One region of the Streptomyces sp. NPDC006687 genome, then DNA from elsewhere that is predicted to be linked to it. Evidence: riboswitches for the same ligand, from Rfam matches in the RefSeq annotation. Region 1 holds a riboswitch; each other region holds the start of a gene.
The links. A riboswitch is a leader RNA that binds a small molecule or an ion and turns the genes downstream of it on or off. The one in region 1 is predicted to bind cobalamin.
Positions count from the first base shown of each region.

Region 2: linked by a shared signal. The riboswitch ahead of ABZ716_RS02105 (ribonucleoside-diphosphate reductase subunit alpha) and the one ahead of cobN (cobaltochelatase subunit CobN) in region 1 are both predicted to bind cobalamin.
Region 3: linked by a shared signal. The riboswitch ahead of ABZ716_RS01170 (energy-coupling factor ABC transporter permease) and the one ahead of cobN (cobaltochelatase subunit CobN) in region 1 are both predicted to bind cobalamin.

Region 1 is NZ_JBEYJJ010000010.1:180,646-187,889, forward strand. It holds gene ABZ716_RS15700 (precorrin-2 C(20)-methyltransferase) at 1-298, opposite strand, end outside; gene ABZ716_RS15705 (precorrin-8X methylmutase) at 295-942, opposite strand; gene ABZ716_RS15710 (nitrite reductase) at 939-2,672, opposite strand; cobalamin riboswitch at 3,214-3,371, shown strand; gene cobN (cobaltochelatase subunit CobN) at 3,404-7,024, shown strand; gene ABZ716_RS15720 (hypothetical protein) at 7,231-7,244, opposite strand, start outside.
Region 2 is NZ_JBEYJJ010000001.1:463,786-471,029, forward strand. It holds gene ABZ716_RS02085 (extracellular solute-binding protein) at 1-688, opposite strand, end outside; gene ABZ716_RS02090 (GntR family transcriptional regulator) at 986-1,750, shown strand; gene ABZ716_RS02095 (carbon starvation CstA family protein) at 1,879-4,080, shown strand; gene ABZ716_RS02100 (YbdD/YjiX family protein) at 4,077-4,277, shown strand; cobalamin riboswitch at 4,472-4,606, shown strand; gene ABZ716_RS02105 (ribonucleoside-diphosphate reductase subunit alpha) at 4,753-7,140, shown strand; gene ABZ716_RS02110 (ribonucleotide-diphosphate reductase subunit beta) at 7,140-7,244, shown strand, end outside.
Region 3 is NZ_JBEYJJ010000001.1:253,376-260,619, reverse strand. It holds gene ABZ716_RS01200 (hypothetical protein) at 1-288, shown strand, start outside; gene ABZ716_RS01195 (EF-hand domain-containing protein) at 412-624, shown strand; gene ABZ716_RS01190 (PadR family transcriptional regulator) at 683-1,258, opposite strand; gene ABZ716_RS01185 (ATP-binding cassette domain-containing protein) at 1,374-2,195, opposite strand; gene cbiQ (cobalt ECF transporter T component CbiQ) at 2,192-2,941, opposite strand; gene ABZ716_RS01175 (energy-coupling factor ABC transporter substrate-binding protein) at 2,945-3,295, opposite strand; gene ABZ716_RS01170 (energy-coupling factor ABC transporter permease) at 3,292-3,990, opposite strand; cobalamin riboswitch at 4,020-4,215, opposite strand; gene ABZ716_RS01165 (flavodoxin family protein) at 4,339-5,049, shown strand; gene ABZ716_RS01160 (hypothetical protein) at 5,060-5,575, opposite strand; gene ABZ716_RS01155 (SsgA family sporulation/cell division regulator) at 5,672-6,079, opposite strand; gene ABZ716_RS01150 (L-serine ammonia-lyase) at 6,263-7,244, opposite strand, start outside.

The DNA.
Region 1 (7,244 bases):
CCAGCCGGGCGGCGGACGCCTCGTAGAACTCCTCCATGGCGCCCTGGTAGCCGCCCGGGTGGTCGGTGGTCTCGGTGGTGACCGGGTAGACCAGCGGCTCCTCGACGTGGTCGGCGCGCAGGTGCTTGGCGGCGATCGAGCGGGCGATGGAACGGCCGTGCCGGGCGCTGTGGTACGCGACCACGTCCGCCTGCGCGATCACCTCGACGGCCCGCAGGGTCATCAGCGACGGGTCGCCGGGCCCGAGCCCGACCCCGTACAGCTTGCCCTTCACCTGGGTCTGGTCCCGGTCGCTCATTCTTCCTCGCTCGCGATCGCGTTGACCGCGGCGGCCGCGATGGCGCTGCCGCCGCGCCGGCCCCGCACGATCAGGTGGTCCAGGCCCGAGGGGTGGGCGGCGAGGGCGTCCTTGGACTCGGCGGCGCCGATGAAGCCGACGGGGACGCCGATGACGGCGGCGGGACGCGGGGCGCCCTCCTCGATCATCTCCAGCAGCCGGAACAGCGCGGTCGGGGCGTTGCCGACGGCGACCACGGCGTTCTCCAACAGGCCCCGGTCGCGCCAGACTTCGAGAGCGGCGGCGCTGCGGGTGGTGCCCGTCTTCGCGGCGAGCGCGGGCACGGCCGGGTCGGAGAGGGTGCAGATCACCTCGTTGCCGGCGGGCAGCCGCTTGCGGGTGACGCCGCTGGCGACCATCTGCACGTCGCACAGGATGGGCGCGCCGGCGTGCAGCGCGGCGCGGGCCCGCAGGACGACCTCGGGGGTGTAGCCGAGGTCCTTGGGGAGGTCGGTCATGCCGCAGGCGTGAATCATGCGCACCGCGACCTGGGCGACCGAGGCGGGCAGCCCGGAGAGGTCCGCCTCGGCGCGGATCGTGGCAAAGGACTGGCGGTAGATCGCGGCGCCGTCCTTCTCGTACTCGAACACGGTGTACTCGCTCATTTCTTCACTGCGGCTTCGGTTGTGGTGGTGGGCGTGGTGCTTCGTGCGGCCGTGAGGGCGGCCGCGAGGTCTGCGTGCGGGACGGGGCGGGCGTCGAGTGCGTAGCCGTCGGGGGTGGCGACGAGGTCCACCCAGGCGGTGCCGCGCGGGTGCCCGCAGCGGCGGGCGCAGCCGGACCAGTGGACGGGCAGGCCACCGGCCGTCTGTTCTACGACGGCACGCGCGTCGGCGCGTACGTCCGCGAGGGACTTGGCGCAACCGGGCTTGCCCGTGCAGGCGGTGACGGACTGCCAGGGGCTGGCGGGAGCGAGGACGAGGCCGGCCGCCTCGATGCGGGCGGGGCCTTCGGCGCCGGCGCGCGGCAGGATGACGGTGCGCCAGGGGGTGACGCGCAGCTCGCCGTCGCCGTCGCCGTCGCCGTCGTCGGCGGCCTCGGCGAGGACCCGCCACTGCGCGGAGCTGAGCCGCCCGAGCGGGGGCAGCACGCACAGCCCGTCGCCGTACGCCCCCCAGGGCCGGGGCGGCTCGGCGTACGGCCACTCCACCTCGGGCACCGCCACCGCCTCGATCCCCGCGCCCCGAAGCCGCAGCACGAGCTCCCGCTCGTCCAGGCGGTGCCCGACGGGCAGTTCGGCCACCCGCCAGGCCCGGGTCCCGGCGTCGTCGGCGACGTCGAGGAAGTACTCGGCGGCGGCCAACGCGGTCCGGGCCGCATCACCACCACCCACCTCCACGGCCCCCACACCGGCCCCGAGCCGCACCAACACCCGCCCGGAACCGTCCGCACCCCCCGCCCCGGCACCAGGCCCCGGCCGAGCGCCGGGGCGGAAGCCGAAGCCCGACGCGTGGTCCGAGCCCGGACCGGCCGAGGTCGCCGCGCCGGGCCCGGCCGGGGCAACCACACCGGGACGGGTCGAGGCCCCCGCGCCGAGCCCGGCCGAAGTACCCGCGCCCGGACCGGCCGCAGCACCCGTGGCGGGCCCAGCCGCGGTCCCCGCGCCGGGCCCTGCCGAAGTACCCGCACCCGGACCGGCCGAGGTACCAGAGTCGGAACCGGCCGAAGTGCCCGCGCCGAGACCCGCCGAGGTACCCCCGCCGGGACCCGCCGCCGTCCCCGTAGCGGGACCCGCCGCCGTCCCCGTAGCGGGACCGGCCGAAGTCTCCGCGCCGGGACGGGGCCGGGGCTCGCCGTCGGGGCCCGCGCCCGGGCCGGAGCCGGGGCCCGTGGAGGAGTGGGCCAGCACAGTGACGTCCGGCTCCAGGGCGGCGACGTCGCCACGCCCGTCGTCCAGCGCGAACAGGAACCGTCCGGACAAGTCCGCCGCCCGGCTGCTCGCGCACAGCAGGCGGTCCAGTTCGCGGACCCAGCGCACGACATGGGCCCCGCCCATCGGGCTGGCCACGATGTTGCGCACCCGCTCGTGGCTGGGCGCGGGCAGCAGCCCGACGCCGCCCAGCAGCTCCGCGAGCCCGCCGCCGCAGCCGTCGGCGAGGCCGCGCAGCTGGACGTTGCCGCGCGAGGTGAGTTCGAGGTGCCCGTCCCCGAACCGGTCGGCGGCGAGCCCGAGTGCGGCGGCCTGCGGGACGGTGAGCAGCCCGCCGGGGATGCGGACGCGCGCCAGGTACCCGTCATCGGCTGCGTGCAGCCGCAGCGCGCCGGGGCAGGCGTCGCCGCGGTCACGTATGACGGGTTCGTCCCGCGATGCGGCGGAAGGGGGCTGGGGCGGCATGGCCGCGAGCATACCCACGATTCCCGCGACCCGGACCTGTGTCCGTCACCACCCCGACCAGCACAGGCGCACCGTCCACAGCCCCACACCTCCCCCGTTCCCGCCGCCACCCCACACCAACTCGGCCCGGTGCTCGGCCCATACCTCCGCCGAACTCCAGCCCCGGGCCGGCGCTTGGGGCCCGGACCCCGAGGAAGAGCCCCCGCACCCAGGCTGGACCACACCACCCCACACCCCCCGCCGGATCCAACCCCACCGGCGTTCGAGCCGCGGGCCCCGGGGCAGAGCCCGCAACGCCGCCGCACCACACCCCCACCACGCCTGATCCAGCCCCGCCCCCCGTTCGCGGCGCGGGCCCCGGGGCAGAGCCCGCAACGGCGCGGCACCCCGCCCGCACCACCACCCCTCACACCCCCCACCCACGCCCCGATCCAGCCCCGCCGGCGTTTTGAGGCGCGGGGTCCGGGGCAGAGCCCCGGCAACGGCGCCGCACCGCGCCCCGACCACACGCACCCCCACCTCCCGGCCAGGGAAAAGGCCACCTAAGATGACCTTCCGGCGGACCACTCGGCCCGTCACCGCCGAGGACGGCGACATGGGAGGAAGCCCGGTGCGATTCCGGCGCGGTCCCGCCACTGTGAGCCCCGCGGAACGCTCCGCGCGGTGAGTCAGGAACTCCCGCTGTCCTCACTGCCCGGGGCGCGGAAACCCCGAGGAAGGCATGCCGCCGCATGATCCTGCTGCTGTCGACGTCCGACACCGATCTGCTCAGCGCCCGCGCCGCGAACACCGCCGACGGCCCCGTGCCGTACCGGTTCGCGAACCCCTCCCGGCTGCCCCTCGACGACCTCCCCGGCCTCCTCGACGGCGCCGAGCTGGTCGTCGTCCGCCTCCTCGGCGGCCTGCGCGCCTGGCAGGACGGCCTGGACGTGCTCCTCGCCCCCGGCCAGACCCGCCCGGTGGTGGTCCTGACCGGCGAACAGGCCCCGGACGCCCAGCTGATGGAGGCGTCCACCGTCCCGATCGGCATCGCCGCGGAGGCGCATCGCTACCTCGCCCACGGCGGGCCGGCCAACCTCGGCCAGCTGGCCCGGTTCCTGTCCGACACCGTCCTGCTCACCGGCCACGGCTTCGAGCCCCCGGCCGCCTCCCCCACCTGGGGTCCCCTGGAGCGTCCGGCCACCGAGGCGACCGGCCCGCAGGTCGCGGTGCTCTACTACCGCGCCCACCAGATGAGCGGCAACACGGCCTTCGTCCACGCCCTCTGCGACGCCATCGAGGCCAAGGGCGGCCGTCCGCTCCCCCTCTACGTCTCCTCCCTGCGCGCCCCCGAACCGGAGCTGCTCCAGGCCCTGGAGCCGGCGGACGCCGTCATCACCACCGTCCTCGCCGCCGGCGGCACCCGTCCCGCCACCGCCTCCGCGGGCGGGGACGACGAGTCCTGGGACGCGGGCGCCCTGGCCGGCCTCGGCGTGCCGATCCTCCAGGCCCTGTGCCTGACGGGCTCGCGCGGCAACTGGGAGGAGAACGACGAGGGCCTGTCCCCGCTCGACGCCGCGACCCAGGTCGCCGTGCCGGAGTTCGACGGCCGGCTGATCACCGTCCCGTTCTCCTTCAAGGAGATCGACGAGGACGGCCTGCCCGCCTACGTGGCCGACGCCGAGCGCGCCGCCCGCGTCGCCGGTATCGCGGTGCGCCACGCCCGGCTGCGCCACATCGCCCCCCAGGACAAGCGGATCGCCCTCGTCCTGTCCGCGTACCCCACCAAGCACTCCCGCATCGGCAACGCGGTCGGCCTCGACACCCCGGCCAGCGCGGTGGAACTCCTGCGCACCCTCATCTCCGCCGGCTACGACTTCGGCCCCGCGGCCGACATCCCCGGCCTGGTCTCCGGTGACGGCGACGAGCTGATCCGCGCCCTGATCGAGGCCGGCGGCCACGACCAGGACTGGCTCACCGAGGAGCAGCTGGCGCGTAACCCCGTCCGCATCGCCGCCGCCGACTACAAGCGCTGGTTCGCCGAACTCCCCGCCGAGCTGCGCGAAAGCGTCGAGGAACACTGGGGCGAGGCCCCCGGCAACATGTTCGTCGACCGCTCCGCCAACCCCGAGGGCGACATCGTCCTCGCCGCGCTCCGCCGCGGCAACCTCCTGATCCTCATCCAGCCTCCGCGCGGCTTCGGCGAGAACCCGATCGCGATCTACCACGACCCGGACCTGCCGCCCTCGCACCACTACCTGGCGGCGTACCGCTGGATCCAGGCGGCCGCGGCGGACGGCGGCTTCGGCGCCGACGCGATGATCCACCTGGGCAAGCACGGCAACCTGGAGTGGCTGCCCGGCAAGAACGCCGGTCTGTCCGCCTCCTGTTCGCCCGACGCGGCCCTGGGCGACCTGCCCCTCGTCTACCCGTTCCTGGTCAACGACCCGGGCGAGGGCACCCAGGCCAAGCGCCGGGTGCACGCCACCCTGGTCGACCACCTGGTCCCGCCGATGGCGCGCGCGGAGTCGTACGGCGACATCGCCCGCCTGGAGCAGCACCTGGACGAGTACGCGCAGATCAGCGCGATGGACCCGTCCAAGCTCCCCGCGATCCGCGCCCAGATCTGGACCCTGATCCAGGCGGCGAAGCTCGACCACGACCTCGGGCTGGAGGAACGCCCCGACGACGAGGGCTTCGACGACTTCCTCCTCCACGTCGACGGCTGGCTGTGCGAGGTCAAGGACGCCCAGATCCGCGACGGTCTGCACGTCCTGGGCGGCGCCCCCACCGGTGAGGCCCGCGTCAACCTGGTCCTCTCCATCCTCCGCGCCCGCCAGATCTGGGGCGGCACCACCGCCCTGCCGGGTCTGCGCGAGGCTCTCGGCCTCGACGAGTCCGCAGCGACCCGCACGGCGGCGGACACCATCGAGGAGCAGGCCCGCGCCCTGGTCCAATCGATGGAGGACGCGAACTGGGACCCGTCGGCGGTCGCCACCGTCTCGGCGGGCCACCCCCAGGCGGTCTCCGACATCCTCACCTTCGCCGCGAACGAGGTGGTCCCCCGCCTGGCCGGCACCACGGACGAGATCACGCACGTCGTCCGCGCCCTGGACGGCGGCTTCGTCCCGGCCGGCCCCTCCGGCTCCCCCCTCCGCGGCCTGGTCAACGTCCTGCCGACCGGCCGCAACTTCTACTCGGTGGACCCGAAGGCCGTCCCCTCCCGCCTCGCCTGGGAAACGGGCCAGGCCCTGGCCGACTCCCTGCTGACCCGCTACCGCGCCGACCACGACGACGATTGGCCCGCCTCGGTCGGCCTGTCCCTGTGGGGCACGAGCGCGATGCGCACGGCGGGCGACGACGTCGCCGAAGCCCTCGCCCTCCTGGGCGTCCGCCCGGTCTGGGACGAGGCGTCCCGCCGCGTCACGGGCGTCGAGGCGATCCCGCTGTCCGAACTGAACCGCCCCCGCATCGACGTCACCCTCCGCATCTCGGGCTTCTTCCGCGACGCCTTCCCGCACGTCATCGGCCTCCTGGACGACGCGGTCCGCCTGGCGGCCTCCCTGGACGAGCCGGCCGAATCCAACTTCGTCCGGGCCCACGCCCAGGCCGACCTCGCCGCCCACGGCGACGAACGCAAGGCCACCACCCGCATCTTCGGCTCCCGCCCCGGCACCTACGGCGCGGGCATCCTCCAGCTGATCGACTCCCGCGACTGGCGCACCGACGCCGACCTCGCGGAGGTCTACACGGTCTGGGGCGGCTACGCCTACGGCCGCGGCCTCGAAGGCCGCCCGGCCCGCACGGAGATGGAGACCGCCTACAAGCGCATCACCGTCGCCGCCAAGAACACCGACACCCGCGAACACGACATCGCCGACTCGGACGACTACTTCCAGTACCACGGCGGCATGGTGGCCACGGTCCGCGCCCTGCGCGGCACGGCCCCCGAGGCGTACATCGGCGACTCCACCCGCCCGGAGACGGTCAAGACCCGCACCCTCGTCGAGGAAACCAGCCGGGTCTTCCGGGCCCGCGTCGTCAACCCCAAGTGGATCGAGGCGATGCGCCGCCACGGCTACAAGGGCGCCTTCGAACTCGCGGCGACGGTCGACTACCTCTTCGGCTACGACGCCACGACGGGCGTCGTAGCGGACTGGATGTACGACAAGCTCACGGAGACCTACGTCCTGGACCCGGAGAACCGCGCCTTCCTCGAAGAGGCCAACCCCTGGGCCCTCCACGGCATCGCGGAACGCCTCCTGGAAGCCGAATCCCGCGGCATGTGGGAAAAGCCGGACCCCCAGATCCTCGAATCCCTCCGCGAGGTCTACCTCACCACGGAGGGCAACCTGGAAGGCGATTCCGCCTAGGCCCTCAAATCCGCAAGCGGCACCCTCCGCACCTCCTTCTCCACCATGCAGGCCCGGCCTCCTCGCACACTGAGACGGCGAGGACGCCAGCCTATTCACGGTGATGATGCAACAAAAGCCGACGTCCATCAAAGATCCAGCGGTCCCACCGGAAACAGATCCGGTGGGGCCGCTGGGCTGCCGCAACGCTTCCCCTGCCTTCGATGCTACTCAGGACCGT
Region 2 (7,244 bases), on a different contig from region 1:
CCTGCGGGGTGGCGAGCTGGCCCTTCCACTTGCCGCCGTCCTTGACGGCGAGGTCGCCGCCCTCGTCCCAGATGAAGCCGGCGAGGATGTACCAGCTCTGGCCGGGCAGGTAGATCGGCTGGGAGGAGGGGTCGGCGGCCTTCAGCTTCTCCAGGCCGGCGATCCACTCGTCGCGGGTCTTGGGCGGGGTGACGCCGGCCTTCTCGTACGCCTTCTTGTCGTAGACGACGACGCGGTTGGCGGCGTACCAGGGGGCGGAGTACAGCTTGCCGTCGACCTCGGCGGAGGCGAGCATGCTCTTCTGCCAGGCGTCGGCGCCGAGCTGGGCCTTGTCCTTGGTCAGGTCGGCGAGGCCGCCGGTGACGGCGTAGCCCGCGGTCTGCGTGTTGCCGAGTTCGAGGACGTCCGGCGGGGTGTTCTCGGAGAGGGCCGTGGTGACCTTCTCCTGGATGCCCGTCCACTTCTGCTCCTCGACCTTCACCGTCACACCGGGGTGCTTGGCCGAGAACTCCTTGTTGACCTGCTCGATCCATGCCTTCGGAGCGGATCCGTCCATCACCCAGACGGTGATCTCCTTGGCGCCACCCGACGCGTCGGACTTCGGCTTGTCGTCGCCGCCGTTGCCGCACGCCGCGACACCGACCATCATGCCCACGACACCGACCGCCGCAATGAGCTTGCGCTTCACGCCACCCTCCTCAGGGATGCTGCTGCTGTGCACCTTCCCTCGCCCGCCGCGGTGACGTACGTACCAAGTACTGCCCGTGGGGCCGGGATCTGATCCATATTGGTGTAGACCAGTACCGGGAGCTTGGCCTAGACCTATAGGGGTGTCAAGGGTCTAATGAGCGGGTGCTCGGTCCGTTATCGGACCGACACCTGGGGGAGGGAGAATGCCTGCCCTCCCGCCCGTGTCACCATGTGACCGCACATATCGGAGGAGCCGGTGACGGCAGCGAAACTGGAGTCGGGAAGGCGGGCGGCGATGTCCACCGAAGGGGCGACCACGGAGCCGGAGGGCGGGCCAGCCACTCGGACGGCACGTGTGCCCAAGTACTACCGGCTCAAGCGGCACTTGCTCGACATGACCGAAACGCTGCCCCCCGGCACGCCGGTACCGCCGGAGCGTACGCTGGCCGCCGAGTTCGACACCTCCCGGACCACCGTCCGGCAGGCCCTCCAGGAGCTCGTCGTCGAGGGCCGGCTGGAGCGCATCCAGGGCAAGGGCACCTTCGTCGCCAAGCCCAAGGTCTCCCAGCCGCTGCAACTCTCCTCCTACACCGAGGACATGCGCGCCCAGGGTCTGGAACCGACCTCCCAGCTCCTGGACATCGGCTACGTGACCGCCGACGACACCCTCGCCGGGCTGCTCAAGATCGCCACCGGCGGACGGGTCCTGCGCATCGAACGGCTGCGCCTGGCCAGCGGCGAGCCGATGGCCATCGAGACCACGCACCTGTCGGCCAAGCGCTTCCCCGCGCTGCGCCGTTCGCTCGCCAAGTACACCTCCCTCTACACCGCCCTCGCCGAGGTCTACGACGTCCGGCTCGCGGAGGCCGAGGAGACCATCGAGACCTCCCTGGCCACCCCGCGCGAGGCCGGACTGCTCGGCACCGACGTGGGCCTGCCGATGCTGATGCTCTCGCGGCACTCCCTGGACGCCGAGGGCGAACCGGTCGAATGGGTGCGATCGGTATATCGCGGCGACCGTTACAAGTTCGTTGCCCGACTTCAGCGACCTGCGGTGTGATCAGCTGTTGACTCCCCTCCGAACCCCGGTGGACGCTCGTACCGCTATACGGACGGGGGCTTACGTCCACCGATAACCCCCCGTAGATTCCGTGCGCTTAGCAGATGATCAACGAGGGGACGAGGATCATGCCGGAACCGGGAGACACAGGGACACAGCGGGCACCGGCGGCGAAAGCCACCCCGCAGTCGATCGCCGTATGGGTGCTCGTGGCCCTCATCGGGGCCGTCGGCTGGGGCGTGCTGGCGCTGGCGCGCGGTGAGGAGGTCTCGGCCGCCTGGCTGCTCGCCGCCGCGCTCGGCTCGTACGCCATCGGCTACCGCTTCTACGCCCGGTTCATCGCGAACCGCGTGCTGAAGCTGGACAAGACCCGGGCCACCCCCGCCGAACGCCTGGACAACGGGGTCGACTTCCACCCCACCGACCGGCGCGTGCTCTTCGGCCACCACTTCGCCGCCGTCGCCGGCGCCGGGCCGCTCGTCGGTCCGGTGCTGGCCGCGCAGATGGGCTACCTGCCGGGCACGATCTGGATCGTCGCGGGCGTCATCTTCGCCGGCGCCGTCCAGGACATGGTGACGCTGTTCTTCTCCACCCGGCGCGACGGCCGTTCGCTCGGCCAGATGGCCCGGGACGAGATCGGCCCCGTCGGCGGAGCCGCCGCGCTGCTCGCCGTGTTCACCATCATGATCATCCTGCTGGCGGTGCTCGGCCTGGTCATCGTCAACGCCCTGGGGCACTCGCCCTGGGGTGTCTTCTCCATCGGCATGACCATCCCGATCGCCCTCTTCATGGGCGTCTACCTGCGCTGGCTGCGGCCGGGGCGGGTCACCGAGGTCTCCGTCGTCGGTGTCGGCCTGCTGATCCTGGCGATCGTCGCGGGCGGCTGGGTCGCCGAGTCCTCCTGGGCGGACTTCTTCACCCTGGACAAGGAGAGCCTCGTCCTGTGGATGATCGGCTACGGCTTCTTCGCCTCCGTCCTGCCGGTGTGGCTGCTGCTGGCCCCGCGTGACTACCTGTCCACCTTCATGAAGGTCGGCACGATCGCCCTCATGGCGGTGGGCGTGGTCGTCGCGATGCCCACGCTGAAGATGCCGTCGGTGACCGACTTCGCCACGCGCGGCGACGGCCCGGTCTTCGCCGGGTCGATGTTCCCCTTCGTCTTCATCACCATCGCCTGCGGGGCGCTGTCCGGCTTCCACTCCCTGGTCGCCTCCGGCACCACGCCGAAGATGATCCAGAAGGAGACGCAGATCCGGGTCATCGGCTACGGCGCGATGCTCACCGAGTCCTTCGTCGCCGTCATGGCCGTGATCGCCGCCTGCATCATCGAGCCCGGTCTGTTCTTCGGCGTCAACTCCCCCGCCGGGGTCATCGGCACCACCGTGCAGTCCGCGTCGGCCGCGGTCGGCCACCTGGGCTTCGCCATCACCCCCGACGCGCTCGCGCAGGCCGCCAAGGACGTGGAGGAGACCACCCTGCTGTCCCGTACGGGCGGCGCGCCGACGTTCGCACTCGGGATGTCGGAGATCTTCTCCTCGGTGGTCGGCGGGGCCGGGATGAAGGCGTTCTGGTACCACTTCGCCATCATGTTCGAGGCCCTGTTCATCTTGACGACGGTGGACGCGGGCACCCGCGTCGGCCGGTTCATGCTCCAGGACACCCTGGGCAACGTGCACAAGTCCTTCCGCGACGTCAGCTGGAAGCCGGGCGTGTGGCTGGCCAGCGCGGTGGTCGTCGGCGGCTGGGGCTACTTCCTGTGGGTCGGCGTCAAGGACCCGCTGGGCGGCATCAACCAGCTCTTCCCGCTGTTCGGTATCGCGAACCAGCTGCTCGCGGCGGTCGCCCTGGCGGTGTGCACCACGCTGCTGGTCAAGTCGGGCCGGCTCAAGTGGGCCTGGGTCACGGCCGTTCCGCTGGCGTGGGACGTGGCCGTCACACTGACCGCGAGCTACCAGAAGGTCTTCTCGGACGACGTGAAGATCGGCTTCTTCGCGCAGCGCGACAAGTACCAGACCGGCATCGACTCCGGGAAGCTGCTGCCGCCGGCCAAGAACATGGACGAGATGCACACCGTGGTCACCAACGCCACGGTCGACGGGGTCCTCTCGGCCCTCTTCGCGGCGCTGATCATCATCGTCCTGCTGGACGCGGCCCGGACCTGCTTCAAGGCCGTGTCCGACCCGGCGTCGGTGCGGCTGAGCGAGGTCCCCTGGACCGAGTCGAAGATCGTCGCCCCGGCGGGGCTGCTCGCGACGGCCGAGGAGAAGGCCGAGCTGGCGGCGGCCGGTCTCGACGGGGGCGGCGGCCGGGTGAAGGAACCGGTCGCATGAGCGGCGGGGTCCGGGCGGCGCTGGCGAAGGCGCGGTACTACATACGGGAGTTCTCCGGCGAGGCCGCCTACGACCGCTACGTGGCCCACGCCCGCGCCCACGACCCCGGGGCCGAGGTCCTCACCCGCCGCGCCTTCGAACGAGCCCGCACGGACGCCCGCGAGGCGGACCCCCGCGAGGGCTTCCGCTGCTGCTGACCGCGCGCCAGGGCCCCGCCGTCCCCACCGGGACGGCGGGGCCCTTCGCCTTGCCCGGCGCACCTGCGCGATACCGCCCGGCGGACGCCCCCCTACGGCCCGGCGCCAACTCGGGGGCGCGTACCGGCTGGAGCGGCGGCAACACGCTCCGCACGCACCCGACACAACATGTGGGGGCTACCGCATCGGGTCGCCCCCACATGTATGCTCAGGGCTGCTGCCGCCGCAGGGGAATCCGGTGGGAATCCGGAACTGTCCCGCAACGGTGTGACGTACGCCGATCGGCGTATCCGCGAGTCCGAAGACCTGCCGGCAGTACCCCCGGATCGACCGAACCGGGGTGTCGATTCGTCCGGGCCTCGCGGTTGGGCCGGTGGATGCCATGCGGTGCCGAACGCGCTCTGTCGCGCGCCCGTATGCGCCCGCTCGCGCCCCGCTCCGCCGATGACCGGGCCGAGTGAGGGAGAGCTCCCCCGTGACCATCGCGCCCGCCGCTCCGCGCGCCGAGTCCGACCACCCCGAAGCAGAGGGCCCCGGGGCCGCGCTCCTGCGCACCCTCACCGAGCTCACGGCCGACCTCCCCGACACCGACCCGGGCCGGGTCGCCGCCGCCGCCCTGCGCGGCCGCAGCGCCGCCGCCGACGAGGCCGAGCTGCGCGGGCTCGCCACCGAGGCCGCGGCCGGGCTGATCTCCGAGGACCCGGCGTACTCCCGCCTCGCCGCCCGTCTGCTGACGCTGGCCGTCGCGGACGAGGCCGCCGGCCAGGGCGCGACCTCCTTCTCCGAGTCCGTCGCCGTCGGCCACCGCGAGGGCCTGATCGCCGACCGCACCGCCGAGTTCGTCGCCGCCCACGCCGCCCGCCTGAACGCCCTGGTCGAGCACGCGCTCGCCGACGGCGCCGACGACCGCTTCGGCTTCTTCGGCCTGCGCACCCTGCACAGCCGCTACCTGCTGCGCCACCCCCACACCCGCCAGGTGATCGAGACCCCGCAGTACTTCATGCTGCGCGTGGCCTGCGGCCTCGCCGAGGACGACTCCGTCCGCGCCGTGGAGGAAGTCGCCTCGCTGTACACGCTGATGAGCCGGCTGGACTACCTGCCGTCCTCGCCGACCCTGTTCAACTCCGGTACGCGCCACCCGCAGATGTCCTCCTGCTACCTCCTCGACTCCCCGCTGGACGAGCTGGACTCCATCTACGACCGCTACCACCAGGTCGCCCGCCTCTCCAAGCACGCCGGCGGCATCGGCCTGTCGTACTCCCGCATCCGCGCCCGCGGTTCGCTGATCCGCGGCACCAACGGCCACTCCAACGGCATCGTCCCGTTCCTGAAGACCCTCGACGCCTCCGTCGCCGCCGTGAACCAGGGCGGCCGCCGCAAGGGCGCCGCCGCCGTCTACCTGGAGACCTGGCACGCGGACATCGAGGAGTTCCTGGAGCTCCGCGACAACACCGGCGAGGACCAGCGCCGTACGCACAACCTCAACCTGGCCCACTGGATCCCGGACGAGTTCATGCGCCGCGTGAACGCCGACGCGCAGTGGTCGCTGTTCTCCCCCTCCGACGTCCCCGAGCTGGTGGACCTGTACGGGGAGGAGTTCGACGCCGCCTACCTCAAGGCGGAGGCCGCCGGGCTCGCCCGGAAGACCATGCCGGCCCGTGACCTGTACGGCCGCATGATGCGCACCCTCGCGCAGACCGGCCAGGGCTGGATGACCTTCAAGGACGCCTCCAACCGGACCGCGAACCAGACCGCGCTGCCCGGCACGGTGGTCCACTCCTCGAACCTCTGCACGGAGATCATCGAGGTCACCAACGACGGCGAGACGGCCGTCTGCAACCTCGGCTCCGTCAACCTGGGCGCGTTCGTCGCCGACGGGGAGATGGACTGGGAGCGCCTGGACGCGACCGTCCGCACCGCCGTGACCTTCCTCGACCGCGTCGTGGACATCAACTTCTACCCGACCGAGCAGGCGGGCCGCTCCAACGCCCGCTGGCGTCCGGTGGGCCTGGGCGCGATGGGTCTCCAGGACGTCTTCTTCAAGCTGCGCCTGCCCTTCGACTCCCCCGCCGCCAAGGCCCTGTCGACGAAGATCGCCGAGCGCATCATGCTCGCCGCGTACGAGGCGTCCTGCGACCTCGCCGAGCGCAGCGGCCCGCTCCCGGCCTGGGCCGAGACCCGTACCGCCCAGGGCGTGCTGCACCCGGACCACTACGAGACCGAGCGCCACTGGCCCGAGCGCTGGGACGCCCTGCGCGCCCGGATCGCCACGTCCGGCATGCGCAACTCCCTGCTCCTGGCCATCGCCCCGACGGCGACCATCGCCTCGATCGCGGGCGTGTACGAGTGCATCGAGCCGCAGGTCTCCAACCTCTTCAAGCGCGAGACCCTCAGCGGTGAGTTCCTCCAGGTCAACGCCTACCTGGTGGAGGAACTCAAGAAGCTCGGCGTGTGGGACGCCCAGACCCGCGAGGCGCTGCGCGAGGCCAGCGGTTCCGTCCAGGGCTTCGGCTGGATCCCGGCGGAGGTCCGCGAGCTGTACCGCACGGCCTGGGAGATCCCGCAGCGCGGCCTGATCGACATGGCGGCGGCCCGTACGCCGTACCTGGACCAGAGCCAGTCGCTGAACCTGTTCCTGGAGACGCCCACCATCGGCAAGCTCAGCTCGATGTACGCGTACGCCTGGAAGCAGGGTCTGAAGACCACGTACTACCTGCGCTCGCGCCCGGCGACGAAGATCGCCCGCGCGGCCTCCGGCAGCGCCGTCCCGGCCGCCGGTACCACCCAGCTTCCGCAGGCCGTCGACGCCGACGCGCTGGCCTGCTCCCTTGAGAACCCCGAGTCCTGCGAGGCATGCCAGTAATGAGCTCGAACGAACAGAAGAACCTCCTCGACCCGGGCTTCGAGCTCACGCTCCGCCCGATGCGCTACCCGGACTTCTACGAGCGCTACCGGGACGCGATCAAG
Region 3 (7,244 bases), on a different contig from region 1:
TACGTCTCCAACCGCGGCGAGGGCAGCGTCTCGGTCTTCGACTTCAAGAAGAACAAGCTCACCAAGAAGTGGGAGCTGCCCGAGGGCGGCAGCCCCGACATGGGCGGGGTCTCGGCCGACGGCAAGGTGCTGTGGCTGTCCGGCCGCTACAACTCCGAGGTCTACGCCATCGACACCACCACCGGCAAGGAACTGGCGAAGATCCCGGTCGGCAGCGGCCCCCACGGCCTGGCCGTGTACCCGCAGCCCGGCCGCTACTCCCTCGGCCACACCGGCATCTTCCGGTAGGCACGGCCGGGCGCGGCGGCGTCCCCGGGAGCCCGCCCACGGCTCCCGGGACCCGTGGGCGGCGTCCGGCCCCGGTGCGGCTACCCTGAGCCGGTCAACAAGCACCAGGAAGGGGTGGCCCCAGTGGCGGACATCGAGAAGGCACGCGAGACGTTCGACCGGTTCGACGCGAACGGCGACGGCGTCATCACGGCCGACGAGTACAGCGCGGCCATGCGGGCGATGGGGGACGCGTTCGTCACCCCGGCGGTCGCCGACGCCATCATCGCGGCCAAGGACCTCAACGGCGACAAGCTGCTGAGCTTCGACGAGTTCTGGGCCGACCTGAACAAGTAGGGCCCCGCCGAACGGGCGCCGCGCCCGCCTCCGCCCCGGCCGCCGGGGCGGGGGCGCGTCAGGCCCCGGGCGGCGCCCCGGCCCCTCCCGCGCCGGGGCGCGTCATCTCCTCGACCTCGGCCAGGGCCTCCTCCAGCCAGCCGAGCCAGAACCCCTCCAGGGCGATCCCCCCGTGCAGCACCAGCCGGCGCAGCCGGTCCGGGTCCGCCCGGCGCTCCGGCGGGAAGTCCCTCGCCTCGATGGCCTCGTACTCCGCCAGCTGCGCCCGGTGCAGCTCCAGGTGCCGCCGCAGCTCCGCCCCGAGCCCCTGCGGCCCCACCACGGCCGCCGCCCGGATCCGCAGCAGCAGCGCGTCCCGCATCGGCTTGGGGTCCTGCCGCTCGTCCACCCAGCGGGCCAGCTCCGCGCTGCCGGCGGGCAGCACCTCGTACTGCTTCTTCTGCCCCCGTACGGGCACCTCGCTGGGCAGCGCCCGGATCAGCCCGGCCTCCTCCAGCCGCCCCAGCTCCCGGTAGATCTGCTGGTGCGTCGCGGACCAGAAGTAGCCGATCGACTTGTCGAACCGCCGCGTCAGCTCCAGCCCGGACGAGGGCTTCTCCAGCAGGGCGGTCAGGATGGCGTGCGGCAGCGACATGCGGCCATCCTAGGTGTGGGCGATCGTCCCGCAGGGCGGGACGGGTGGGCACCCCGGGACACCCCGCCCACCCCCGGCCCCGACCACCCCCGGCCCCGACCACCCCCGGCCCCGCTCAGCCCAGCGCGGCCAGCTCCCCGGGCGTGCGCGGTCCCGCCGCACCGTCCGCCAGCATCCCCCTGGCCCGCAGGAACGCCCCCACCACCGGTGCCCAGGCAGCCCGCAGCCCGGCGGACGCCAGCAGCTCCGGATCCGACAGCAGATCCCCCGCGGGCCCCACCCGGATCCCCGACGGCGTGAGCACGGCCGCGTCGTCGGCCCAGCGGACCGCCAGGTCCACGTCATGGGTGGCCATCACGACCGTGGTCCCCGCCGCCCGCAGCCCCGCCAGGACCTCCAGCAGCCGCTCCTGCCCGTCCGGGTCGAGGCCGGCCGTCGGCTCGTCCAGGATCAGCACCCGCGGGGCCATCGCCACCGCGCCCGCGATCGCCGCCCGCTTGCGCTGCCCGTACGACAGCAGGTGCGTCGGGCGCTCGCGCAGCGCGGTGATGTCCAGCGCGGCCAGCGCGGAGTCCACCCGCTCGCGGACCTGCTCCAGCGGCAGGCCCAGGTTCATCGGGCCGAAGGAGACGTCCTGCTCCACGGAGGCCGCGAAGAGCTGGTCGTCGGGGTCCTGCACCACCAGCTGGACGGTGGTGCGCAGCCGGGTCAGCCCCCGCCGGTCGTAGGACACCTCGGCGCCCTCCAGCCGCAGCACGCCCGGGGCGGGCCGCAGGCCACCGCTCAGCAGCCGCATCAGCGTGGTCTTGCCGCTGCCGTTGCGGCCGAGCAGCACCAGCGCCCGCCCCTCGGCGATCGTGAAGTCCACGCCCAACAGCACCGCCGGGCCGTCCTCGTACGCGTACCCCGCGCCGGCCAGTTCCACCAACGGGGTCACAGCCCCAGCTCCTTCAGTACGAGGGTCCCCGCGACCAGGACGGCCAGCAGGGCGGCGGCGGCCGCCAGGAACCGCCGGGACAGCCGCGCCGGAGGCACCAGCACTCGCAGCGCGCCGTCGTAACCGCGCCCCGCCAGCCCCTCCTGGAGCCGGGCGGCGCGGTCGAAGGCCCGGACGAACGAGGTCGCCGCGAGCCCGGCCACCGACCGCCACGCGGCCGCCCGCCCGGCCTGCCCCAGCCGGGCCGCCTGGGCCCGTCGCACCTGGGACAGGGAGTCCAGCAGCAGGAAGCCGATCCGGTACATGACCAGGGCCACGTCCACCACCGGCGCCGGCACCCCGGCCCGTACCAGCCGGGGCAGCACGTCCGAGACGGGCGTGGTGAAGGCGAACAGCAGCACCCCGAGGGAGGCGGCCGAGGTGCGCAGCAGCAGGTCCATCGCGTGCCGGGGCCCGTCCGGGGCCGGGGCGAGGAGCCCGTCGGGGCCGCCCACCGACACCAGCAGCGGCAGCGCCCCGGTGACGCAGAACCCCAGCGGCACCCGGAAGGCCCGCCACAGCTGCCGCCCGGACACCCCGGCGGGCCCCAGCAGCACGGCCAGGGTCGCCGCGGCCACCAGCGGACCGCCCGGCCACGGCGGCAGGGAGACCGCGGTGACGGTCAGTCCGAACCCCAGCAGGGCCTTCTCCAGCGGATGGCGGCCCCGCCAGCGGCTGGAGTGCGCCGCCACGTCGATGGGCAGCACCGGCTACGGCTCCCGCGTGGGCTCGACGGTGGCGGCCTCCGCCTCGGCGCGGGCCTGCGCGGCGCCTTGGCGGCGGCCCTTGCGGACCCCGAAGTAGTACGCGAGCACGCCCGCGCCCAGGGCCGCCTGGAGGGCGAACAGCGCGGACTCGATCTCGCCCGACGGGGGCTCGTACAGGGGGGAGAACCAGGGCTCGTAGTCCGGCTTCAGTTCGGTGATGGCCGACTCGGCCTGGGCGTCGGCGCCCGCGAAGGGCTCCTTCTTGCCCTCGCCGAGCCCGAGCGCGAGCGGAAGCACCGCGAGGGCCGCCACCAGGAGCAGCAGCAGGGTGTTGATCTTGGCGTTCCTGGTCATCGCGCGGCCGCCTCCTGCCCGGCGGGCTTCCCGGTCAGCTTCGCGACGCCGAGCCGCACCAGGTCGGAGGTGCTCGACTGCATCAGCAGCCGCATCACGAGCACCGTCAGCAGCCCCTCGCTGACGGCGAGGGGGATCTGGGTGAGGGCGAAGATCCCCGCGAACTTCTCCAGGGAGCCCAGGAACCCGCTCGCCGGGTCCGGGAAGGCCAGCGCCAGCTGGACGGAGGTGACGCAGTAGGTGACCAGGTCGGCGAAGAAGGCCCCGAAGAAGACGGTGACCATCAGGGGGGCGCCGGAGCTGCGCAGCAGCCTGTAGACCGCGTACCCGGCCCAGGGCCCGGCGATGGCCATGGAGAAGACGTTGGCGCCCAGGGTGGTGAGCCCGCCGTGCGCCAGCAGCAGGGCCTGGAACAGCAGGGTGATCGTGCCGAGCACCGCCATGATGGGCGGCCGGAAGAGGATGGCGCCGAGCCCGGTCCCGGTGGGGTGCGAGCAACTGCCCGTCACCGAGGGGATCTTCAGGGCGGACAGGACGAACGTGAAGGCTCCGGACGCCCCGAGGAGCAGCGTGCTCTCCGGGTGGGACTTCACCTCGCGGGTCAGGGCGCGTACCCCGTGGACGACGAACGGGGCGGACGCGGCGCCCCAGGCGGCCGCGTGCAGCGGGGGCAGGAACCCCTCGGCTATGTGCATGAGTTGGGAGACCTCTCCAGCACCTCGTGGATGGACGTACGCGCCCCGGCCGGTCTCCTGGCTGACGGGTACTGCCGCCCCGGCTCCGCCTTCCCGGGGCCGTCCGGTCTCCCGTACGGTCCCAGTGGCTCCCGCGAGGGGTGGAGCTGGACTTCCCGATCACAGTGGCGAGGGCCGCACCGGTTTCCCACCGGTTTCCCGAACACCAAGGCCAGCTGACCCTAGTCGCCCGCACGGACCGGTATCAACCCGGACCGATCCGGCCCCTCGGACGAATGGATTCCGCTTCGCCCGCCCGGACGGGTGCCAGCGCTGGCGGGGCGCGGACCCGGCCCGCAGAGTGGGGGCGTGGCCGACTACGACTACTCCGACCTGTCCGCCGTCTACGTCAACTGCACCCTGAAGCGCTCGCCCGAGACCAGCAACACCGAGGGCCTGATCTCCCGGAGCCGCGCCGTCATGGAGTCGGCCGGCGTCCGGACCTCGCTCATCCGTGCCGTCGACCACGACATCGCCACCGGGGTCTGGCCCGACATGACCGACCACGGCTGGGACACCGACCAGTGGCCGGTCCTCTACAGCCAGATCATGGACGCCGACATCCTCGTCCTGTGCGGACCGATCTGGCTCGGCGACAACAGCTCGGTCATGAAGCGGGTCATCGAGCGGCTCTACGCCTGCTCGTCACTGCTGAACGACAAGGGCCAGTACGCCTACTACGGCCGGGTCGGCGGGGCGCTGATCACCGGCAACGAGGACGGCGTCAAGCACTGCGCCATGAACATCCTCTACAGCCTCCAGCACCTGGGCTACGCCGTACCGCCGCAGGCCGACGCCGGCTGGATCGGCGAGGCCGGGCCGGGCCCCTCGTACCTGGACCCGGGCTCCGGCGGCCCCGAGAACGACTTCACCAACCGCAACACCACGTTCATGTCCTGGAACCTGATGCACCTCGCGGCGCTCCTCAAGCGCGCCGGGGGCTTCCCCGCCCACGGCAACCAGCGCTCGGCGTGGGACGCCGGCTGCCGTTTCGACTTCCCGAACCCCGAACACCGCTGACCGGGACGCGTCAGCAGGTGGCCGGATGCGGGAAGTCCACCACGAGCCGCTCGGGCGCGTGCAGGACGGAGGCGGTCCAGGTGGGCGGGGTGTCGAAGGAGGCCCCGAAGGTCACGTACCCCTCGAAGTCACCGGTCAGTGCGATGCCCTTGAGCTTGCTGAGACCGGTCTGCTGGAGCTTGGGGCCCTGGTAGACGTTGGTGCCCGTGTCGTCGTGACCGGCGGCGGGGTGCAGGCGGATCTCCAGGAAGTACCGGCCGGGCAGCGGGACCGGCTTGCCGGACCCGTCGTAGACCAGCTCGGAGACGGGAGTGACGGTGTAGGGGGGCACGGAGCCCTGGAGGTCGACGACGAACCGGTCGTACGCGCAGTGACCGCCGTAGCGGGCGTTGACGACGAGCGGGGTGGTGGAGCGGACGGCGGCCGGCGCGGCGGCCGAGGCCGGGGCGGCGAGCGCGAGGGCGGCGGTCAGCACGGCTCCTGTGGCCAGGGCCGTGATCCGGCGGCGGTGCGGCTGGTGACGCATGAGGGCGTCCCCCCGATCCTGTGAGACGGGGACTGGCTGTCATCCGGTAGGACACGCCAGGGGCCCCTGCGGTTGCACGCCCCGGCCCGGCGGGTCTCAGAAGGTCAGCAGCGCGCTCAGCTCGGCGTCCAGGTCGTAGTGGCGCTGCTCCTGCCCGCGCGGGACCAGCTCCGTCATCCTCCGGCACAGTTCGCGCAGGTCCTTGGACCGCAGCGAGACCACGCAGCCGTGGGCGCCGTTGCTGAGGGCCAGCAGGACGCGCGGCTCGGTGCCCGTCCAGCGCGGCCACACCTGTATGTCCCCCTCACCGGTGACGCAGGTCTGCCCGTCGATCAGGAGCTCCCGCGAGAACACCCAGCGGGCGATCCGCACCCCGGCGCCCCGGAACTCCACGGCGACCTCGTAGGGCCGGTCGGTGCGGTAGACGAAGACGCCCTCCAGGGGGACGGGCAGCGGTGCGGCCTCCAGCCGCAGCGGCAGGACTCGGTGTTCGGTGATGGCCATGCGGCTGCCTCTCCTCGCGGGGTGAAAGCGCCCCCCGCAGCACGCTAGTGCACCCGCCGCCCGCCCCCGGGGGCCGAAGGTCCCGACCCCCGGGGGCCGGGAGACCCCTCTTGGCCGGCAGCGCGCGAGGGGCCCGGCGCACCCGCGCCGGGCCCCTCGTCGGCTCACCTCACCCCGTGCGGGTCAGCACTCGATGACGTTGACCGCGAGACCGCCGCGGGCGGTCTCCTTGTACTTGACCTTCATGTCCGCCCCGGTCTCCTTCATGGTCTTGATGACCTTGTCGAGGGAGACCTTGTGGCTGCCGTCGCCGCGCATCGCCATGCGCGCCGCCGTGACCGCCTTGACCGCCGCCATGCCGTTGCGCTCGATGCACGGGATCTGCACCAGGCCGCCGACCGGGTCGCAGGTCAGGCCCAGGTTGTGCTCCATACCGATCTCGGCCGCGTTCTCCACCTGCTCCGGGGAGCCGCCCAGCACCTCGGCCAGCGCGCCCGCCGCCATGGAGCAGGCGGAGCCGACCTCGCCCTGGCAGCCGACCTCGGCGCCCGAGATGGAGGCGTTCTCCTTGAAGAGCATGCCGATCGCGCCCGCGGCCAGCAGGAAGCGGACCACACCGTCCTCGTCCGCGCCCGGCACGAAGTTCATGTAGTAGTGCAGGACGGCCGGCAGGACGCCCGCGGCGCCGTTGGTCGGCGCGGTCACCACGCGGCCGCCCGCCGCGTTCTCCTCGTTGACCGCCATCGCGTAGATCGTCGTCCACTCGCTGCGGTGCATCATCGGATCGCCCTCGGTGCGCAGCTGGCGCGCCGTGGAGGCGGCCCGGCGCTTGACGCGCAGCCCGCCCGGGAGGATGCCCTCGCGGGACATGCCGCGCGAGACGCAGGACTGCATGACCCGCCAGATCTCCAGCAGGCCCTCGCGGATCTCGTCCTCGGTGCGCCACGCCTTCTCGTTCTCCATCATCAGGGAGGAGATCGACAGGCCGGTCTCGTTCGCGAGGCGGAGCATCTCGTCACCCGAGCGGAAGGGGTACTTCAGCACGGTGTCGTCGAGCTTGATCCGGTCCTCGCCGACCGCGTCCTCGTCCACGACGAAGCCGCCGCCGACCGAGTAGTAGGTCTTCTCCAGCAGCGGGGTGCCGGAGGCGTCGTAGGCGAAGAGG